DNA from 3 places in the Streptomyces sp. STAM6 genome. Region 2 is predicted to be linked to each of the others. Evidence: riboswitches for the same ligand, from Rfam matches in the RefSeq annotation. Region 2 holds a riboswitch; each other region holds the start of a gene.

Region 1 (7,268 bases), on a different contig from region 2:
ATCCTGCTCTTCGCCGGCTTCGAGACCACCGTCAATCTGATCGGGAACGGGGTGTACGCGCTGCTGCGCAACCCGGACCAGCGGGCGCGGCTGCAGGCGTCGATCGCGGCGGGGGAGCGGGAGTTGCTGGAGACCGGAATCGAGGAACTCCTGCGCTACGACGGGCCGGTGGAGCTCGCGACCTGGCGCTTCGCGACCGAGCCGCTCACCATCGGCGGCGAGCGGATCGCGGCCGGCGACCCGGTGCTCGTCGTGCTCGCCGCGGCCGACCGTGACCCGGCGCGGTTCGACCGTCCGGACACCCTCGATCTGGCGCGGCGGGACAACCAGCACCTCGGGTACGGGCACGGCATCCACTATTGCCTCGGCGCGCCGCTCGCCCGGCTGGAGGGGCAGACCGCCCTGGCTACCCTGCTGACCCGTCTGCCCGATCTGCGACTTGCGGGCGATCCGGCCGATTTGCGGTGGCGTGGTGGGCTCATTATGCGTGGACTGCGCACGCTCCCGGTCGAGTTCGCCCCCTTTGGGGAGTGATGTCAACTGACGCTCCGTCATATCTGTGATCTTCGCGTAATCTCCAGTGCATCGACTTGTGACTGACGTTCGAGAGCCGCTACTTTCACCGTCACCTCAGCAGTCACGCGAAAGGCTCACCGCATGCGCTCCGGGAACGGCCGGCACCGACGACCCCGTCAAGCCCCCGCCATCATCGTCGCGGCAGGGGTGACCGGATCCGCCATCGCCATTCCACTGCTCGGCGCGGGTTCCGCGTCGGCCGTGGACGCCACCACCTGGGACCGGGTCGCCGAGTGCGAGTCCGGCGGCATGTGGAGTGCGGACCTCGACAACGGCTACTACGGCGGCCTGCAGATGTCGCAGGAGACCTGGGAGACGTACGGCGGCCTCGCCTACGCCCCGCGGGCCGACCTCGCGAGCCGGGCCCAGCAGATCGCCGTCGCGGAGAAGGTGCACGCGGCGCAGGGGTCGGCCGCCTGGGAGACCTGCGCCCCCATCGCGGGACTCGTGAGCGAGGACACCCCCGCGCCGGGCGCCACGCCCACCGAGGAGGCCCCCGCCAAGCCGGATCCGGCGAAGCCCACCGACCCGGCCGGGGAGGACAAGCCCGCCGAGACGACCCCGGCGGACCCGCTGGACCCGATCGCGACGCCCGACCCGGCGCCGTCCACCGAGCCGCCCGCCGCTCCGGCCGGCGGCGCCGCCGACGGTACGCCCGGCACCGGCAAGCACCGCGGCGAGCCCGACCCGGCGGAGGCCCCGGAGGGCACCCCGGCGGCCCCCGGCACCTCGGCGACCCCGACCGAGCCGGCCGTTCCCGGCGCCGGCGCCACGGAGACCGGCAATCCGGACAACGGGCGTGAAGCGGGCGAACACCCCTCTCGTGGTGACGGGTCGGCCCGCGCTCCGGAGAGCGTCGAGTCCGGCGAGTACACCGTCCGCCCCGGCGACAGTCTTTCCGCCATCGCGGTCGCGCACGAGCTGCCCGGGGGATGGGCTGCGCTCTACCAGGGCAACAAGGAGACCGTGGGGACCGACCCGGACCTCATTCGCCCCGGTCAGAGCCTGGATCTGACGGCCGGTCAGCCTGCCGGGGAGCCTGCCGCGCAGGAGTGAGTTCGCGGCCGTATGTCCGGTTCTGTGCAAGTGAGACAAGAGTCTCTTTGTCCCAACTGGTGCGTCACGACCGCAAACTCCTGTCGCTTCACTTCTCACCTGCGCAAACACCTGCTCGGAGTCGGTAAGTAAGGGCGGTTCATCCCTGATGTCCGTCTTTGAACTTCGGGCAGGTGTGCGCTTACGGTCAGGACCGCTCGCCACCGCGGGCCCCTACGACCGGTACGCCGAATCCTGCCGCCGGCCGTCGGGAACAGTCGTCGCGTCATGCGCCGAAGGCAGGAGCGGGGGACCCAAGGTTTGTGCCGGGCCCGGCCATTGAGAGATGGCCCGGAGCCGGCTTGGGGTGAAGCCGCGCGCCAGTCGCGCGGCCGGGCAGTCACCGCCCGAACCCGACAGCTCACCTCGTAGGCGTCGGTGAGGAGATGTCCCATGCTGTTCTCCGGCAAGGCCAAGCACCGTCGCCCGTCCAAGGCCGCCCGGTTCGCCGCGTTCGCCGGCATCACCGGTGCCGCCGTCGCCGCCCCCCTGATCGGCGCCACGTCCGCCTCGGCCGCCACGGCCGCCGAGTGGGACAAGGTCGCCCAGTGCGAGTCCGGCGGCGACTGGTCGATCAACACCGGCAACGGTTACTACGGCGGCCTGCAGTTCTCCGCCTCCACCTGGGCCGCGTACGGCGGCACGGCCTACGCCCCCACCGCCGACAAGGCGTCCAAGTCGCAGCAGATCGAGATAGCCGAGAAGGTCCTGGCCGGCCAGGGCAAGGGTGCCTGGCCGAGCTGCGGCGTGGGCCTGTCGAACGCCTCGTACGACGGCGCCGCCGCCCAGCAGGCCCAGCCGAAGCCGCAGGAGCGCAAGGCCGAGCAGCCGACCACGCGCAGCCAGCAGCGCACCGCGCCGAAGGCCGAGTCCAAGACCGTCACCACCCCGACCGGCAAGAAGGTCGAGAAGGGTGACGGCGAGTACAAGGTGAAGGCCGGCGACACCCTCTCCACCATCGCCGAGGAGAAGAACGTCAAGGGCGGCTGGAAGAAGCTCTTCGAGCTGAACAAGGACATCGTCGAGGACGCCGACCTGATCTACCCGGGCCAGCAGCTCCACCTGGGCTGACCCCCGCACACCACCCCGGCCCGGAGTGCCCTTCCCCCGTGCGCTCCGGGTCGGGGTTTCCTCGCGCAAAAGTGCTACCGACCAGTAAGTTTCGTGGCGTTTTGTGCGTAATGCAGACTCGTGAGCCCTTTTTCGTCCCAGGAGGCGGGCGTCGGCTGGTCAGGGACCCCGAGCCGGTTAGGCTCTTGCCGCAAGGCCAAAGAGACCTCGCACTCCACGCGTCACATCCCAGAAGGAGATGCTCGTGCCGTCCATCGACGTCGTCGTAGCCCGGGAAATCCTGGACTCCCGAGGCAACCCCACGGTCGAGGTCGAGGTCGGCCTCGACGACGGCAGCACCGGCCGTGCTGCCGTCCCCTCCGGTGCATCCACCGGTGCGTTCGAGGCCCTCGAGCTCCGCGACGGTGACAAGGACCGCTACCTCGGCAAGGGTGTCGAGAAGGCCGTCCTCGCCGTCATCGAGCAGATCGGCCCGGAGCTCGTCGGCTACGACGCCACCGAGCAGCGGCTGATCGACCAGGCGATGTTCGACCTGGACGCCACCCCGGACAAGTCCTCGCTCGGCGCCAACGCCATCCTCGGCGTCTCCCTCGCCGTCGCGCACGCCGCCTCCGAGGCGTCCGACCTGCCGCTCTTCCGCTACCTGGGCGGCCCGAACGCGCACCTGCTGCCGGTGCCGATGATGAACATCCTGAACGGCGGCTCGCACGCCGACTCCAACGTGGACATCCAGGAGTTCATGATCGCCCCGATCGGGGCGGAGTCCTTCTCCGAGGCCCTGCGCTGGGGCGCCGAGGTCTACCACACCCTGAAGAAGGTCCTGAAGGACAAGGGCCTCTCCACCGGCCTGGGCGACGAGGGCGGCTTCGCCCCGAACCTGGACTCCAACCGCGACGCCCTCGACCTCATCCTCGAGGCCATCAAGCTGGCCGGCTACACGCCCGGCAAGGACATCGCGCTCGCCCTCGACGTCGCCGCCTCCGAGTTCTACAAGGACGGCTCGTACGAGTTCGAGGGCAAGTCCCGCTCGGCCGCCGAGATGACCGAGTACTACGCGGAGCTCGTCGACGCCTACCCGCTGGTCTCCATCGAGGACCCGCTGTTCGAGGACGACTGGGACGGCTGGAAGACCATCACCGAGAAGCTGGGCTCCAAGGTGCAGCTCGTCGGTGACGACCTGTTCGTCACCAACCCGGAGCGCCTCGCCCGCGGCATCGAGGAGGGCGCCGCCAACGCACTGCTCGTCAAGGTCAACCAGATCGGCTCGCTGACCGAGACCCTGGACGCCGTCGAGCTGGCCCAGCGCAACGGCTTCAAGTGCATGATGTCCCACCGCTCCGGCGAGACCGAGGACGTCACCATCGCCGACCTGGCCGTCGCCACCAACTGCGGCCAGATCAAGACCGGCGCCCCGGCCCGCTCCGAGCGCGTCGCCAAGTACAACCAGCTGCTGCGCATCGAGGAGATCCTCGACGACGCCGCGGTGTACGCCGGCCGCAGCGCCTTCCCGCGGTTCCGCTTCGCGGACCAGTAGGCACAGCCGCTTCGCGGACCAGTAGGCACAGCCGCTTCGCGGACCAGTAGGCACAGTCGGTTCGAGGGCTGACCCGGCTCCTCTCCCGCGGCTGGCACCCGCTCCTTACGTACGTCCCCGCACTCGGTCCCGTACCGTGTGCGGGGACGTACGCACGTGCAGAGAAGGGGAGGCGGAGGCGATGGCCCGGGACCGGTTCTCCACCGCGACCAGGCTGCGGCTGCTCGGCGAGCAGACCGCCGCCCGCGTCTACCGCTCCCAGAGCCGGCGGCAGGCCCGTCGCTCGCGGCTCACCGGGCGCGCCGCCTTCCTCGCGCTGGTGGTCTGCTCGCTCGTGGTGGCCCTCGCCTACCCGATGCGGCAGTACGTCTCGCAGCAGAGCGAGATCGCCGAGCAGGAGCGGCTGGCCGACGAGGCGAGCCGACGCGTCGAACAGCTGCGCGACGAGAAGGCCCGGCTCCAGGACGACGCCTACATCCGGCGCCTCGCCCGCGAGCACCTGCACTACGTGATGCCGGGCGAGACCGGGTACACGGTGATCGACCCCGACGCGGTGCGCGAGCGCCGCACCGACCAGGGCGCGGCCGACCGCCCCTGGTACTCCAACCTCTGGGACGGCGTGGACAGCGCCGACCGCACCGACGAGTAGACGCAAGGCAGGCATGGAAACGCCCCCTCCGCAGACCGAACGCACCGAGCCGACCGAGGCGGACGTCGCGGCGTTCAAGGAACAGCTCGGCCGACCGCCCCGTGGCCTGCGCGCCATCGCGCACCGCTGCCCGTGCGGCAACCCGGACGTGGTCGAGACCGCGCCCCGGCTCCCGGACGGCACGCCGTTCCCGACGACGTACTACCTCACCTGCCCGCGCGCGGCCTCCGCGATCGGCACGCTGGAGGCGAACGGCGTCATGAAGGAGATGACCGAGCGGCTCCAGAGCGACCCGGAGCTGGCCGCCGCCTACCGGGCCGCGCACGAGGACTACATCGCGCGCCGCGACGCCATCGAGGTCCTGGAGGGGTTCCCGAGCGCCGGCGGCATGCCGGACCGGGTCAAGTGCCTGCACGTCCTGGTGGGCCACTCGCTCGCGGCCGGCCCCGGCGTCAACCCGCTGGGCGACGAGGCGATCGCCATGCTGCCGGAGTGGTGGGCGAAGGGCCCCTGCGTCACGCCCTGCTCGGACGAGAAGGAGTCCGCCGAATGACCCGGGTCGCCGCGATCGACTGCGGCACGAACTCCATTCGCCTCCTCGTCGCGGACGTCCACCCCGACACGGGTGAACTCGTCGAGCTGGACCGCCGGATGACGATCGTCCGGCTCGGCCAGGGGGTCGACCGCACCGGCCGGCTCGCCCCCGAGGCGCTGGAGCGGACCTTCGCGGCCTGCCGCGAGTACGCCGAGGTGATCAAGGAGCACGGCGCGGAGCGGGTGCGCTTCGTTGCCACCTCCGCCTCCCGGGACGCCGAGAACCGCGACGACTTCGTGCGGGGGGTGCTCGACATCCTGGGCGTCGAACCCGAAGTCATCACCGGTGACCAGGAGGCCGAGTTCTCCTTCACCGGGGCCACCAAGGAACTCGACGGTGAAGAGGAGAAGGGCGCGGAGCGCCTTCTTCCGAAGGGTCGTGCGCGACGGGCGGGCGAGTACCTGGTGGTGGACATCGGCGGCGGCTCCACCGAGTTCGTGGTCGGTGAGGCGCACGTCCGGGCGGCCCGGTCCGTCGACATCGGCTGCGTACGGCTGACCGAACGTCATGTGCGGCACGACCCGCCGACCGACGAGGAGATCGCGGCCATCCGCGCCGACATCGGGGCGGCGCTGGACCTGGCCGAGGAGACCGTGCCGCTGCGTGAGGCCGGCACACTGGTCGGCCTGGCCGGATCCGTCACCACGGTCGCCGCGATCGCGCTCGGGCTGGAGCGGTACGAGTCGGCCGCCATCCACCGCTCCCACATCTCCTACGAGCAGGTCGCCGAGGTCACCCGGCGGCTGCGCTCGGCGACGCACGACGAGCGGTCCGCGATCCCGGTGATGCACCCCGGGCGGGTCGACGTCATCGTCTCCGGGGCGCTGGTCCTGCTGGAGATCATGGAGCGGATCGGGGCCCGTGAGGTGGTCGTCAGCGAGCACGACATCCTCGATGGAATCGCCTGGTCGGTGGCCTGACGAAAAAGTTCGTGAAGTTCTTCACAAGAAAAGGGCCCCAGCGGGCGTCTCGGAGAGGGTTTTGGGCCCTCCGGGCGGCGGTCGGGGCCCTGATTCATCAGCGGAACACGCCCCCAGCCTTGTTTCCGCGGCGTGAACGGGCGTGGTGGTCCACCGTTACAAAGTCCTCGCTCGCCCAGTTCACGGGGGGTGAACAACGCGTTCCCGTACACCGTGGTTCCCCTGCCGTGCCATGACCTCGGTCACGTGGGCGGCGGAGTGTAGCAGAGGTCTCCCCGGACCTTGTGAAGGGGCGCACGAGCAGCCCCCCTGAGGCGGGTGGATACTCGATGGCATGAGCACCACGGAGCGTCCCAGGATCCTCGTAGTAGGCGGTGGGTACGTAGGCCTGTACGCAGCTCGGCGCATTCTCAAGAAGATGCGCTACGGAGAGGCGACCGTCACGGTCGTCGACCCCCGGTCGTACATGACCTACCAGCCCTTCCTCCCCGAAGCCGCCGCCGGCAGCATCTCGCCCCGGCACGTCGTCGTCCCGCTGCGACGCGTGCTGCCCAAGGCCGAGGTACTCACCGGCCGGGTCACCACCATCGACCAGGACCGCAAGGTCGCCACGATCGCGCCGCTCGTCGGCGAGGCGTACGAGCTGCCCTTCGACTACCTGGTCATCGCGCTGGGCGCGGTCTCCCGCACCTTCCCGATCCCCGGCCTCGCCGAGCAGGGCATCGGTATGAAGGGCATCGAGGAGGCCATCGGCCTGCGCAACCACGTCCTCGAGCAGCTCGACAAGGCCGACTCGACCACCGACGAGGAGGTCCGCCGCAAGGCGCT
Region 2 (7,268 bases):
GACGACGCACAGTTCGGCGGGGCCCAGATCCTCGTACCCGCTGCCGACCAGCTCCCGCACGAGCGTGTACTGCGCGTGGTTGGTGTCCTGGTACTCGTCGACGAGGACGTGGCGGAAGCGGCGCCGGTAGTGCTCGGCGACGTCCGGGAACGCCTGGAGCAGATGGACCGTGGTCATGATGATGTCGTCGAAGTCCAGGGCGTTGGCCTCGCGGAGCCGCGCCTGGTACATCCGGTACGCCTCGGCGAGCGTCTTCTCGAAACCGTCGGCGGCCTGGTCGGCGAAGGTCTCCTCGTCGATCAGCTCGTTCTTCAGGTTCGAGATCTTGGCGCTGAAGGACTTCGGCGGGAACTTCTTCGGGTCGAGGTCCAGGTCGCGGCAGACCAGCGACATCAGGCGCTTGGAGTCGGCGGCGTCGTAGATCGAGAAGGAGGAGGTGAAGCCCAGCTTCTTGGACTCGCGGCGCAGGATGCGCACGCACGCGCTGTGGAAGGTCATGACCCACATGGCGTTCGCGCGCGGGCCGACGAGCTGCTCCACGCGCTCCTTCATCTCACCGGCGGCCTTGTTGGTGAAGGTGATCGCCAGTATCTGGCCGGGGTGGACGTGCCGGGTGGCCAGCAGGTGCGCGATGCGGTGGGTCAGGACGCGGGTCTTCCCCGATCCGGCACCGGCCACGATGAGCAGCGGGGAGCCGGTGTGGACGACGGCGGCACGCTGCTGCTCGTTCAGCCCTTCGAGCAGCGCGGCAGCGTCCACGACGGGGCGCGGGGCGCCGTTGCGGTAGTGCGGGTCCCGGGCCGGGGGCACGTCGAAGCGGTCCCCGAAGAGGGCGTGCGGGATCTCCTCCGGGGCCGGGCCGTGGCCCTCGGAGTCCTCGGGCGGCGGTGGGGGCTCCTCGGAGGTGTGGTTCCGCAGGTCCGCCAGGAAGCTGTCGTCAAAGAGGCTGCTCATCGCCTATTGAGTCTAGGCCGCCCCACTGACAGCCGTGGCCGAACGGGATCCGTCACCCACAGGAGTTTCCGGGTGACCCACGGAGAAGGTCACGAAAACGTATCGGGCATATCGAACATCATCCTTCACAGCACCACCACAGGTTGGCTAGCGTGCTCGCCCAAGCGGCCCGTACCCGCATCGGCGAACCACGCCAACCGGGCCGCCCACGCCGAATCCGCGCTTTCCGCAAGAAAGTTCGGAACCGGGGACCCACCATGTACAACCGGGGTGAATCGGTCCGCACCAGCACGGCCGTAGGGCACCTTCCGACCGCCCGAACCCGACAGCTAACCCGGTAGGCGGTCCACGGAAGGAGATGCCGGCCTTGGCGTCGCATCGCAAGCCGCGCAGCCGCACGACCCGCTCCCACTCCCCTGCCGTCGGGGTCACGACGGCCGCGATCGCCGGAGTCAGTCTGCTTTCCACCCAGGGCGCCACCGCGGCGCCCGCGGAACCGCGCCCCAACAGCAAGCCGACCGTCGAGGAGGTCCAGAGAAAGGTCGACGACCTCTACCGGCAGGCCGGCACGGCGACGCAGCAGTACAACACGGCCAAGGAGGCCACCGAGGAGCAGCGGCGCGAGGTCGGCGGCATGCTCGACGACATCGCCAAGCGCACGGACGCCCTGAACGAGTCGCGCCGCGAGCTCGGCGCCTACGCGGCGGCGCAGTACCGCTCGGGCGCGGTGAGCCCGACGGCCGCGCTCATGTTCGCGGACAGCCCGCAGTCGTTCGTCGACCAGACGCAGCTGATGGACCGGCTCACGGACCGGCAGCGCGAGACGGTCACCGAGTTCCAGACACAGCAGGCGGAGGCGGCGAAGAAGCGCGTCGAGGCCTCCAAGAGCCTGGAGGACCTGACCGCCTCCCAGGCCTCGCTGCGGGCGACCAAGCAGACCGTGCAGCGCAAGCTCGGCGAGGCGCGGGCGCTGCTGTCGCAGCTGACGGCGCAGGAGCAGGCCCGGCTCGCCGAGCTGGAGCGCGAGCGCGAGGAGGAGGCCCGCCGCCGGGCCGAGGAGAAGGCGAAGGCCGAGGCGGAGGCCGAGGCGGCACGCGAGCGCCAGGAACAGCAGGAACAGGAGCAGCAGGAGCAGCAGGAGCAGGCCCCGCCGCCCGCGGACGAGACGGCTGCCGCCACCAAGGCCGACAAGGTCCTCGCCTTCGCGGCGGCCCAGATCGGCAAGCCGTACGTGTGGGGCGCGACCGGCCCCAGCTCGTACGACTGCTCGGGACTGACGCAGGCGGCGTGGAAGGCGGCCGGTGTCGACCTGCCGCGCACCACGTGGGACCAGGTGAAGGTCGGCACACGGGTCGCCACCGAGGATCTGCGCCCCGGTGACCTGGTGTTCTTCTACGACGACATCAGCCACGTCGGGATCTACAAGGGCGACGGCATGATGATTCACGCGCCGAAGCCGGGCACCAACGTCCGCGAGGAGTCCATCTACTACATGCCGATCTACGGCAGCGTGCGCCCGGCCTGACCACCGCGCGCACGCGGAGGGGGAAAGCGTGGAGGGGGAAGTGACGACCGGCCGACGGCTCACCGTCCTGTTCGTGCCGGAGAGCGCTTACGGACCGACCAACAACTGCGTCGGGATCGCCGATGTGCTGCGCCGGCGCGGACACCGGGTCGTCTTCGCCGCCGAGGCATCCTGGCGGGGAAAGCTCCGCCCGCTCGGCTTCGAGGAGGATCTCGTCGACCTCGCCCCTCCCGCGGAGGGCGAGCGGGACGCCGGGCAGTTCTGGAAGGACTTCGTCAGGGAGACCGCGCCGGAGTTCCGCAAGCCGACGTTGGAGCAGCTCGGCGGCTGGATCAGGCCGGTGTGGGAGGAGCTGATCGCCGGTGCCCGGTACTGCGAGCCCCAGCTGGAGGCGATCGTCGAGCGGGTCCGGCCGGATGTGATCGTCGAGGACAACGTGGTGGCGTTCCCGGCCCTGCTGACCGCGGGCCGGCCGTTCGTCCGGATCACCTCCTGCAACCCGCTGGAGATCAGGACCCCGGACGTCCCGCCCGCCTTCTCGGGCTATCCGGCCGGCGACCCGGCGGGATGGGCGGACTTCCGGGCGGAGTACGACCGCACGCACCGGGCGCTGTGGGAGGAGTTCAACGCCTGGGTGGTCGGCCGGGGAGCCCCGCCCCTGCCCGACCTGGAGTTCATCCACGAGGCCGGGACGAATCTGTACGTGTTCCCGGAGGCGGTCGACTACCCGCGTGCGCTGCCGTCGTCCTGGCACCGCCTGGATTCCTGCGTCCGGGAGACGGACGAGCCGTTCACGATGCCGCCGACCCTGGCGAGCGGCGACGGCGACAGCGCGCTGGTGTACTTCTCTCTGGGTTCGCTGGGCTCGGCCGACGTGGAGCTGATGCGCCGCGTCATCGGCGTACTGGCGCGCACCCCGCACCGTTACATCGTCTCCAAGGGGCCGCTGCACGAGGAGATCGAGCTGGCCCCGAACATGTGGGGCGCGGAGTTCCTGCCGCAGACGTCGATCCTTCCGCACGTCGATCTGGTGATCACGCACGGCGGCAACAACACCACGACCGAGTCGCTGCACTTCGGCAAGCCGATGATCCTTCTGCCGCTGTTCTGGGACCAGTACGACAACGCGCAGCGCGTGCACGAGCTGGGGCTCGGCGTACGGCTGGACACGTACCGCTTCACGGACGGGGAACTCACCGGGACGCTGGAGCGGTTGCTCGCCGACACGGCGCTGCGCGAGCGGCTGGCCGCCACCGGCGCGGCGATCCGCAGCCGGAACGGGCTGCGGCGGGGGGCGGACCTGATCGAGCGGGCGGCCGGGTAACAGCCGGCCGCCCCGGCCCCGGCGTCCGGCCGAGCCCGGCGGGGCCGCCGGGCGTCAGGCCCCGTCGGCCGCCCCGGCCCGGGCGTCGGGCCGGGGCGGCCGCGTCACGTCCAGAGGGTCGCGATGAAGATGTTGGCGACGGTCAGGGCGCCGACCGCGCCGAACACCGCCTTGTCGACCCGCTCCTCGTCGCGCTTGACGTAGACCAGGCCGAGGATCACGACCAGGACCGCCAGCTTGACGCCGATCTTGAGGTTGTTGACGGTCTGGTCGTCGGCCTGGTTGAGGCCGACCAGGACCACACCGGTGACCAGCATGGTCAGCGCGCCGTGCAGCATCGCGGGGACGAACCGCGCCGTGCCCGCGCCGATGGCCTTCATCTGGGTCAGGAATCCGCCGAGGAGGGCGGCGATGCCGATGATGTGCAGCGCGACGAAGACATTGATGAGTACGTCCATGGGGCGGAGCCTAACGGGGGCCATACCACCGGACGCCGGGCAGGGTTGCCTCAATCGCCGCAACGGTCACAGCTGATCCGGAGCGTGGGATTCCGAACATGCGCTGCCCCTCTCACTCGGGCGTGAAACCTCAATCGCGGCCAATTACGGTCATGCCCCCGCTTCCCCGTGACCCCCGCGCCTAGCGTCCTCCCCCAGGTGGCCGACTCTCCCCACCGCCGTCCCCCGACTCCCCGGACGGCAGTCGGCCACCCCGCCGCCCCCGCCCGGCAGGAAGGGAAGTGACCGCCCTCGTGGCAGCACACCGGAAGCCCAAGCAGCGCCCGCTCGGCGGACCGGCCGGCCGCACCGCCGTCACCCTGGCGCTGGCCGGGGCGGCGACCGCCACCGCCTTCGAAGGCTCCGGGCACGCCGAGCCCCGGCTGACCCCCGCCCAGGTCAAGGCCCAGGTCGACAAGCTCTATCAGGAGGCCGAGGAAGCCACCGAGCGGTACAACGGCACCAAGGAGAAGGCGGACACGGCCCGGGCCTCGCTGAACGAGCTGCGCGACGAGGCCGCCCGCAGGACCGCCCGGCTCAACACCGCCCGCAACGCCCTGGGCTCGGCGGCCACCGCGCAGTACCGGGGCGGCGGCCTCGACCCCGCCCTCCAGCTCGCCCTCTCCTCCGACCCCGACAGCTATCTCGAGGGCGCCGCCCTCGCCGAACGGGCCGGGGACCGGCAGGCCGCCGTGATCGCCGGCTATCAGCGCCAGCTCACCGAACTGCGCCGGCTGCACAGCGAGGCCGACGGCCGGCTGCGCGAGCTGACCGGCCACCAGGCCGCGCTGGGCCGCCACAAGTCCACGATCCAGCAGAAGATCGCGTCCGCCGAGCGGCTGCTCGACCGCCTCACCGCCGCCCAGCGCGCCCGGTACGACGCCGGGGGCACGACGTCGCCCGCCCGCGCCGACCGGGCCGCCCCGCGTGGCGCGGTCCAGGCTCCCAACCCGCGGGCGGCGCAGGCCGTTGCCTTCGCCTACGGCGCGCTCGGCAAGCCGTACGTATGGGGCGCGACGGGGCCCTCGGCGTACGACTGCTCGGGGCTCACGCAGGCCGCGTGGCGCTCCGCGGGGGTCTCACTGCCCCGCACCACCTACACCCAGATCAACGCCGGGCAGCGGGTCTCCCGGGCCGAACTGGCCCCGGGCGACCTGGTGTTCTTCTACTCGGGCGTCAGCCATGTCGGGCTCTACATCGGGGGCGGGAAGATGATCCACGCGCCACGCCCGGGCGCGCCCGTCCGGATCGCGCCGCTCGACGAGATGCCCTGGGCGGGCGCGACCCGGGTCGGCTAGGGCGTGTTTCGAAAGTCCCCGGTCCGGCTCCCTGGACGGTCGTCCGGGGGTGTGCGCTACGGCTTGACGTGGCGGGTCAGCCAGCGGAACACGTCCGGCACCTGCTCCTTCCACACGCCCGTGTCGTGGGCGCCCGCCACCTCGACCACCTTCACGGTGGTGGGCGGCTGGGCGAAGCTCCGCAGCGCCAGGCCGGACTGGTAGCCGTCACCGTTGGCACCCGAGACGTACAGGGCGGTGCGCGGCGGCTTCGGCGCGGACTTCAGGATCTCCAGCGGGTTGTTGGCCCGGCGCAGCTCCGGGTCCTTCGCGGCGAGGGAGGTCTTCTCCGCGGCGGGGTCGTTGTAGCCGGACAGGCTCACACCGGCGCGGTAGCGGTCGGGGTGGGCGAGCGCCAGCTTGGCGGCGCAGTGACCGCCGGCCGAGTAACCGGCCGCGGCCCAGCCGTCGGCCCGGTCGGAGGCCCGGAAATTGTCGATGACCATCTTGCGGACGTCCACGCTCAGCCAGGTGTCGGCGTTGATCCGGCCCGGGATGTTGGCGCAGCCCGTGTCCGCGTCGATCAGCGTGGTGCGCGGCGCGACGATGATGAACGGGGCGACCTCGCCGCGCTCCATCATCGGCGCGAGCTGCTGCTGGACCTTCAGCGTGCCGAACCAGGCCTTCGGCGAGCCGGGGTAGCCGGAGAAGACCTCGACGACGGGGAACTTCTTGTCCTTGTAGGCCGGGTCGTCGTACTGCGGCGGCAGCCACACGTAGACCTCGGCGTTCACCCCGGACACCCGGCCGGTCACCCGGGTGACCTGCACGCCCGGGCCCATGACCGGGTCGTCGGCCGGCTGGAACTTCTGCCGGACCTTCGGCAGGTCCGCGAGGCGCACCCCGCCCAGGCCGTCGCGACCCAGGTCGGGCGCGGCCTTGACGTGGTCGGTGGTGCCCAGCAGATCGCTCCAGTTGTCGTAGAGGGCGTTGCTGTTGTTCACCATGACGAAGACCAGGAGGAGCGCCGTGACCTGCGCGAAGCCGAGCATGACCAGCCTGACCGCGCCCCGGATCAGGGCAGGTCCGCGGACCCGGCTCCACAGGGCGAGGGGCAGGATTACGGCGACCACGGCCAGTGCGATCGTGGTCACGAAGAAGGGCGTTCCCGTCAAGCTCATCACGGAGGGTTAGAGGGTTCGCCCGCCGCCCAGGTTGCCGATCATGTGTACCGGTTGCATCACAAATGACAGGAGGTCGTGTGACATCTCACACCATCCGTCCTGTCCCACCGTTGGGGAAGGCGGTCAGACGAGCCGGCGGGCCGTCGCCCAGCGGGTCAGCTCGTGCCGGTTGGAGAGCTGCAGCTTCCGCAGCACCGCCGAGACGTGCGACTCGACCGTCTTCACCGAGATGAACAGCTGCTTGGCGATCTCCTTGTACGCGTATCCGCGCGCGATCAGGCGCAGCACCTCCCGCTCGCGCTGGGTGAGCCGGTCCAGGTCCTCGTCGACGGGCGGCGCGTCCGTGGAGGCGAAGGCGTCCAGCACGAAGCCGGCCAGCCGGGGCGAGAAGACGGCGTCGCCCTCCTGGACGCGGAAGATCGAGTTGACCAGGTCGGTGCCGGTGATCGTCTTCGTGACGTAGCCACGGGCTCCGCCCCGGATCACGCCGATGACGTCCTCGGCGGC
Region 3 (7,268 bases), on a different contig from region 2:
GGGGCTGCCGCCCTGGAGGTCGAGATGGGCGCGCATGCCTTCGGCCGGGGTCATGTGGATGTCCGGCCAGTACTCGCTGTACGCGCCGATCTGGATCATGGTGGCGTCGAAGGGGCCGTGCGCGGCGCCGATGTCCTTGAAGCCGTCGAAGTACCCCGTGTCCCCGCTGTGGTAGACGCGATGTCCGGAGCTTTCGGCGACCCAGGACGCCCACAGGGTGTGCTGCTGGTTGCGCAGGCCCCGGCCGCAGAAGTGCCGGGCGGGGGTCGCGGTCAGCTGCACGCCCGCGACCCGCGTCGACTCGTTCCAGTCCAGCTCGCGCAGCCGGGAGGGGGACACTCCCCAGTGCTCCAGGTGGGCGCCGACGCCGAGCGGGACAGCGAACACCGTGTCCGTGGAGGCCAGGGCGCGGATGGTGGGCAGGTCGAGGTGGTCGTAGTGGTCGTGGGAGATCACGACGACGTCGACGGGGCCGAGCGCGGCGAGCGGGAGCGGCACGGGGTGCAGCCGCTTGGGGCCGGCGAAGGGGAACGGCGAGCAGCGCTCTCCCCACACCGGATCGAACAGGATCCGGCTTCCGTCCATCTCCGCGAGCACGCTGGAATGTCCCATCCAGGTGAGCCGCAGTCCCGACGACGGGGGTTTGGCCAGGTCGGCGACGGTGGTGGCGTGCACGGGGACGGTGCCGGCCGGGGAGCGGCGGATCCTCGCGTCCTTCTGGAAGTAGATCTTCGCGAACTCCACCGGGGAGCCGGAGGGTCTGTGCCGGGTGCCCTCCGGGTTCTGGAAGGCGCCGTCCGAGAAGTTCGGCGAGCGGCGTATGCGCTCCAGCCGCTCTCCCGTGGCGTCCGCGCCGAAGGCGGCGGGCCGCAGGGAACGGAGCCGGGAACGCAGCGGACGCGTGGAGTGAGCGCCGGTCACAGCACCTCCAGTGGATTCGGGTCTTTTCATTATGGGCGGGGGCTGTGACCCCACCGGGGGCCGGGCCCCGGGGGTGTCCGGTCTCACAGCGGCGGGGCGGGCCGCGCGCCGCGGCGGCGGGGCCGGGCATGTCACATCCGGCGGCATCCCGTCCGTCCCCATGAGTGAAGGCCCGACCATAAACCGAGGAGTCCGACATGGCCCGCGTTTCGCTCACCCCTCCGCGCACCCTCTTCTTCCGCGCCGTCGAGTGGTACTCCAGGCGTCATTACGGCAAGGTGCTGGACCCGGTGCTCGCGGTGGCGCACAACGCGCGTGTGCTGCGCGCCCAGCTCCGTTTCGAGCTGGCCGTCGCGAGGTGGCGGCAGCTCGACCCCGGCCTGAAGGCGCTGGCGGAGATGGCGTCGGCGGCGTCGATCGGTTGCAGCTGGTGCATGGACTACGGCCACTGGGAGAACACCCGCCGCGGGATGGACGTGCGCAAGCTGCACGACATCCCGGTCTGGCGCGACAGCGACGCGTACACCCCGCTGGAGCGGGATGTCCTGACGTACGCGGAGGCGATGACCGCGAACCCGCCGGAGGTCGGGGACGAGCTGGCGGAGCGGCTGAGGGTGGCCCTCGGCGAGCCGGCGTTCGTGGAGCTGACCGCGATGGTGGCGGTGGAGAACCTGAGGTCCCGGATGAATGCCGCGCTGGGGCTGACCAGCCAGGGCTTCAAGGACCAGTGCGAGCTGCGACCGATCTGACGTGCGCGCGCCCCGGCGTCGGGAAGGGGCCGGCCCGCCTCCGCGCACGGCCCGGTCCGTGACCACCGCCGTCGCGGACGGGCCCGCCACGGCGCGATGCGCGCGGTCGGCCGCCGGGACGCCGGAGCGGCCGTGCGCGACGGTACGGCGCCGGGTGCGGCGGCGCGCTATCGTCACGGACCGACTGCCGGTGATCGCGGAGCGTTTCGGCTGGTACTGCGACCGGTACCGGACGGCCCCGGGGGAAGCCGGCGCTGGAATCGGCGGCACGAGGGGGACGACGTGGGCAGAGTGCGGTTGAGCGTGGCCGAGCGGCGTGAGGAGCTGCTGCGGGCCGCCGTCGAGCAGATCCAGCTCAGGGGCGTCGCGGCGGTGCGGATCGCCGATGTCGCCTCCGCGCTCGGAGTGAGCAACGCGCTGGTCCTGTACCACTTCTCGACCAAGGAGAAGCTCGTCGCGGCCGCTTTCTCGTACGCCGCAGAGGGCGATCTCACGCATCTGCGCAAGCTGCTGGGGCGCCGGACCGCGGCCACCCGCCGGCTCAGGTCCGCCGTGCGCTGGTACGCCCCCACCGGTCAGGCCAAGGGCTGGCGGCTGTGGATCGAGGGCTGGGCGGCGGGCTTGCGGGAGCCGGCGCTGCGGGATGTGGCGGGCGACCTCGACCGGCAGTGGAAGGCGGCACTGGCCGAGGTGATCGCCGAGGGCGCCGCGGCGGGCGAGTTCCGTTGCGCGGACCCCGCGGCGGCGGCCTGCCGGCTGACCGCCTTCCTGGACGGACTGGCCGTGCAGATGACCGCCTACGCGGGTTCGGTCTCCCACGCGACCATGCTGGAGTGGGCCGACGAGGCGCTCGACCGGGAGCTCGGCCTCGGGCGCCGCACCTGAACCGGTCCCCTACAGCGGCATCAGGTCCGGCCGCTTGGCCGAGACGTGGTCGCCGGACGATTCGCCGCGCAGCCGCCGGCCGATCCACGGCACGAGGTACTCGCGGGCCCAGTTGATGTCGTCACGGCGGACTTCGAGGGGGCCGCGCGGCGGCAGCGGTGGCCACGGCTGGTCGGGGTCGGCAGGGACGTCGACGCCGAGCACCTGGCCGGCGCGCAGCGCGACCCGGGTGTGGCCCTCGGCCGACAGGTGCAGCCGGTCGTCGTCCCAGGCCCGCCTGTCCTGCACGGTCTTGAGGGACCAGAGATCGAGCACCGGGCAGCCGTACCGGTCGGCGACGGCCCGCACATGGCCGTTGTACGTGGCGATCTTGCCGCGCAGATGACGCAGCACCGGCACGCCGCGGGTGTCGAAACCGGTCGTCACGAGCACGGTGCCGACGGCGGACGTCAGGTCGGCGACGGCCCGCTCGAACCGCTCGGCGACGTCGTCGGGGTCGCTGCCGGGCCGGATGATGTCGTTGCCGCCCGCGCAGAAGGTCACGAGGTCGGGGGCGAGTTCCTTCGCCCGGGGGACCTGTTCCTCGACGATCTGGTCGAGGAGCCTGCCACGCACCGCGAGGTTGGCGTACCGGAACGTCTCGGGATCGGTGAGCCGGTCGGCGAGCAGGACCGCGAGGCGGTCCGCCCAGCCGACGAACTGTCCGTCGGGACCGGGATCCCCGACGCCCTCGGTGAAGCTGTCACCGATCGCCGCGTACGACCCGAATACGTCACTGTCTCTGAATGTCGAATCGTCTGCCACGGGAGCACATCTTTCCCCTTCCGATGTGACCTACGCGACCGTAAGGAGGGGTTGACGTGGGGTGAGATACGCCACCGGTCAAGATTCGCCCAAGCCGGAATATGCCGCTGCCCGGCACGAGGTGCCGGGCAGCGGACGCACGCGGGACGCGTGCCGGAGCGTCAGAAGGGTCCCTGACGGACTCAGATGGAGACGCCGTGCTGACGCAGGTAGGCCAGCGGGTCGATGTCGGAGCCGTAGCCCGGACCGGTGCGGACCTCGAAGTGCAGGTGCGGACCGGAGGAGTTGCCGGTGGAGCCCGAGAGACCGATCTGCTCGCCGCCGCTCACGGTCTGCCCGGAGGAGACGGAGAGGGAGGAGAGGTGGGCGTACTGCGAGTAGTTGCCGTCGGCGTGCTTGATGACGACCTCGTTGCCGTACGCGCCGCTCCAGCCGGCGGAGACGACGGTGCCCGCGCCGATGGCCTTGACGCTGGTGCCGGAGGAGGCCGCGAAGTCGACACCGGTGTGGTAACCGGAGGACCACATGGAGCCGGAGGCGCGGTAGGGGGTGGTGACACCGGCGGAGACCGGGGCGGTGAAGCCGGAGCCGCTGGTCTCGGCGGCGGGCTTCGGCGCCGGGGCCTCGGCCTTGGCGGCGGAGCGCGAGGCGCGGGACTCGGTGCGGGTCGTGTCGGCCTTGGGCTTGGCGGGCGCCTTGGCGGTGGACTTGGCGCCCAGCGTGAGCTTCATGCCCGGCAGGATCAGGCCCGGGTCGTCACCGATGACCTTGCGGTTGTCCTTGTACAGCTTCTGCCAGCCGCCCTTGACGTTCTTGTTGTGGGCGATCTTGGCGAGGTAGTCGCCGGCGACCACGGTGTACATGCGGGGCGCGGCCTTGGCGGCGGTCTCGGGGGCGGCCTTCGCGGCGGCGACCACCGTCTGCGGAGAGACGGCCGGGGCGCTCTGGTCCGCGGCGTGGGCGCCGGTCGCGCCGAGCAGCGGGAGGGCAAGGGCGGCGCCGCCCGTTCCGGCGGCGACGAAACGACGAGTCAGCGGGCTGTTCTTGGGACGGCGGTGCTTACCCTTCGCGGGCATGACGAATTCCTCTCCGGCGCCTGCGAGGTGAGCTGTCGGGTTCGGGCTGGAGATGCCCGGCCGCGCGGTCGACGCGACTTAACCCCTAGCCGGCCCGCGAATTCCGGTTCCGGCGTACTACCTGGGTCCCCCGCTCCTGCCACACGTGGGTGGGTTATGAATTCCGGTCGGCGGCAGGATTCGGCTGGTCCGGCCGGATTGCGGCGACGTTAAGCGAGCCGGGTCCGCGGTAACAAGCCGTCGCGTGGAAAAGGCCATTTCCGTCCGAGATGCCGCCCGTAATTCCCGTCACCCTCCGTGGATTACGGATCATGAATTGCCGTTGTGGGCACCGGATTTGGGAGCGGCGCTTCGCCACGGACGGTCACCTTTATGACGCTGCTCACGCGGCCCGACCCATCTCCCTTTCTACCGGGGCACGTTAACCCTTACAGGCCAATACGGACAGAACCGTCATTCAGCTACTAGACCACTCAATGCATCCACGGTCGGGGTCGGCGAGCAAAACATGCTGAATCGGGACAGAAGCAGAGCCGCTCGACCGTGCCGCCCGAAAGCAGGTCTCAGCGACGGGGGCCGCCGCCGGGCGCGCCCGCCAGCCAGGGCCCCAGATGTGAACATCATCCAACAGGAACGAGCACCATGCGGCCGCTGACCATGGGCAGGGCAACGGATGTGCGACCCGCAGGGAGATGATTGCCTCACGCACCGGTGTCGTATCGTCGGAGCCGCGACATCGTCGGCGAGGACCGCCGACCGCAGACACGGAGGAGCCGCCGTGACGCAGCAGCTGCCGCAGATCTCGTCGACCGAACCCCAGCTGACCGGTGTGCGCAACTTCCGTGACGTGGGCGGCCTTCCCACCGTGGACGGCCGGCGGGTCCGTCACGGCCTGCTCTTCCGCAGCGGCCACCTCGCCCACGCGACGGGCGAGGACGCGGCCTTCCTCTCCTCGCTCGGTCTGCACACGATCTTCGACTTCCGCAACGCCGCCGACCAGAAACTGGAGGGCCCGGACGTCGCCCTGCCCGGTGTGCGGAACGTGAACATCCCGCTCTCGGACCCGGCGGACGGCGCGGAATTCTGGCGGATGGTGCGCGAAGGCGATCTTGAGCAGCTGCGCGGGATCCTCGCCGACGGCAAGGGGGCCGGGCGGATGACGGCCGCGTACCGCGCGATCATCAAGGACCGCACCGCCGAGCACAGCCGGGTGCTGCACGCCCTCGCGGCGGACAGCGTCCCGGCGCTGCTGCACTGCGCGGCGGGCAAGGACCGCGCGGGGCTGTCGATCGCGGTGGCGCTGCTGGCGGTCGGTGTGGAGCGCGAGGCGATCGAGGAGGACTACCTCAAGTCCAACGACCCGCACCGCCGCTACAAGGTGCACCGCGCCGACTCCTCGCCCGCCGGCATGTCGCCCGAGGTGATGGAGCTGCTCAGTCCCCTCTTCGACGCGCGCCGCGAGTACCTGGCGACGGCCTTCTCGACCATCGAGGAGACCTGGGGCAGCACGGAGCGGTACTTCTCCGAGGGCCTGCGGCTCTCGCCCGAGACCCGCGAGCGGCTGCGCGACCGCCTGCTCGACGAGGGCTGAGCCCCGCGCGGCGGGTGGCTACTGGTTCTGGCCCCCGAGCAGGAACAGCAGATAGAGGAAGGCCGCGACGAGGTGGCCCGCCACGAGATAGGCGAAGAGCCTGACGGCCAGCCCGAGAGGGAATTTCCGCTCTTCGCCCTCGGCGGACTTCGAGGCCGGGTTCTGGGACATGACGGACAACCTCCGGGGAGTCAGCGCCGAGGGGCGGGCGCGCCGAGGCAGAGCTCCTCGGCGGGGCTCTGGACAAGGGTGTGTACGAAGAGGAGCTCGGCACCGCCCCGGGTGGCGGCGGCGATGCGGTGCGGGGTCAGCGAGTCGAAATGCGCGCTGTCGCCCGGATCGAGGAGGTGCACCGCGTCCCCCAGGGTCAGGCGCACCCGGCCGCCCAGGACGTACAGCCACTCCTCCCCGGGGTGCACGCGCACAAGGTCGGCCGGGGTGGCGTGGGGGACGTGGACGCGCAGGGCCTGCATGGCCCGGCCGGGTCCGCCCGCCTGGTGGTAGACCCAGCCGTCGGCCTCGGCGGGCTCGGCACGGTCGGCCCGGACGATCGGGTCGTGCTCCGGCGGCACCTCACCGAGCAGCTCGGACACCGTCGTACCGTAGATACGGGCGAGCCCCAGCAGCATCGGCAGCGAGGGCTGCCGGCGGCCGGTCTCCAGCCGGGAGAGGTGGGCCGGGGAGAGTCCGGCGCGCTGGGCGGCGGCCTCGAGGGTGAGCCCGCGGCGGCGGCGCAGCGCGCGCAGCCGGGGAGCGACGTCCGGCAGCGTGTCCCCGGAGGAGTCCGTGGTCATGCCTCTATTGCGCCAGCCCTTTTCCCGTGAGGCAAATTTATTGCCCCAGAGGCAAAGAGTCGTACCCGGTGGTCCTCGCGGGATCCCCGCGCATGCTCCGCTCAGCGGTTGGCGACCGCCTGCTTGACCAGCGTCCTCCCGAAGTCCCACAGGAGCCCGCCCCCGGTGTGCGCCTCGTCCATGACGGCGGTGAACGCCGTCACGAAGCGGTCGACCTCCCGTTCGCCGATGATCAGCGGAGGGATCAGTTTGATGACTTCCATGTGGTCCCCGGAGACCTGGGTCAGGATGCGGTGCCGCTGCAGGAGCGGCACGACCACCATCTGTGCGAAGAGCCCCTTGCGGGCCGCCTGGAGCATCGTCCAGCGGCCCCGCAGGGCGAGCGACGACGGCCGGCCGAACTCGATCCCGATCATCAGTCCGCGGCCCCGCACCTCGTGCAGCAGCT

The links. Region 2 has a riboswitch for cyclic di-AMP ahead of ACY34K_RS03490 (C40 family peptidase). Riboswitches for the same ligand answer to the same signal wherever they lie in the genome.
Region 1: linked by a shared signal. The riboswitch ahead of ACY34K_RS19300 (transglycosylase family protein) and the one ahead of ACY34K_RS03490 (C40 family peptidase) in region 2 are both predicted to bind cyclic di-AMP.
Region 3: linked by a shared signal. The riboswitch ahead of ACY34K_RS30695 (M23 family metallopeptidase) and the one ahead of ACY34K_RS03490 (C40 family peptidase) in region 2 are both predicted to bind cyclic di-AMP.

The regions. Positions count from the first base shown of each region.
Region 1 covers NZ_JBUEFZ010000015.1:29,384-36,651, reverse strand. The annotation lists gene ACY34K_RS19310 (cytochrome P450 family protein) at 1-534, shown strand, start outside; gene ACY34K_RS19305 (transglycosylase family protein) at 658-1,632, shown strand; cyclic di-AMP (ydaO/yuaA leader) riboswitch at 1,893-2,061, shown strand; gene ACY34K_RS19300 (transglycosylase family protein) at 2,065-2,742, shown strand; gene eno (phosphopyruvate hydratase) at 2,987-4,276, shown strand; gene ACY34K_RS19290 (FtsB family cell division protein) at 4,458-4,925, shown strand; gene ACY34K_RS19285 (DUF501 domain-containing protein) at 4,939-5,478, shown strand; gene ACY34K_RS19280 (Ppx/GppA phosphatase family protein) at 5,475-6,440, shown strand; gene ACY34K_RS19275 (NAD(P)/FAD-dependent oxidoreductase) at 6,775-7,268, shown strand, end outside.
Region 2 covers NZ_JBUEFZ010000002.1:227,045-234,312, forward strand. The annotation lists gene pcrA (DNA helicase PcrA) at 1-954, opposite strand, end outside; cyclic di-AMP (ydaO/yuaA leader) riboswitch at 1,154-1,314, shown strand; gene ACY34K_RS03490 (C40 family peptidase) at 1,313-2,479, shown strand; gene ACY34K_RS03495 (glycosyltransferase) at 2,520-3,803, shown strand; gene ACY34K_RS03500 (hypothetical protein) at 3,908-4,261, opposite strand; gene ACY34K_RS03505 (C40 family peptidase) at 4,555-5,598, shown strand; gene ACY34K_RS03510 (alpha/beta hydrolase) at 5,655-6,758, opposite strand; gene ACY34K_RS03515 (LuxR C-terminal-related transcriptional regulator) at 6,885-7,268, opposite strand, start outside.
Region 3 covers NZ_JBUEFZ010000045.1:1,558-8,825, reverse strand. The annotation lists gene ACY34K_RS30715 (MBL fold metallo-hydrolase) at 1-921, opposite strand, end outside; gene ACY34K_RS30710 (carboxymuconolactone decarboxylase family protein) at 1,119-1,670, shown strand; gene ACY34K_RS30705 (TetR/AcrR family transcriptional regulator) at 1,953-2,555, shown strand; gene ACY34K_RS30700 (SGNH/GDSL hydrolase family protein) at 2,565-3,359, opposite strand; gene ACY34K_RS30695 (M23 family metallopeptidase) at 3,542-4,435, opposite strand; cyclic di-AMP (ydaO/yuaA leader) riboswitch at 4,438-4,597, opposite strand; gene ACY34K_RS30690 (tyrosine-protein phosphatase) at 5,214-6,026, shown strand; gene ACY34K_RS30685 (DUF6126 family protein) at 6,045-6,197, opposite strand; gene ACY34K_RS30680 (XRE family transcriptional regulator) at 6,218-6,820, opposite strand; gene ACY34K_RS30675 (aspartate aminotransferase family protein) at 6,922-7,268, opposite strand, start outside.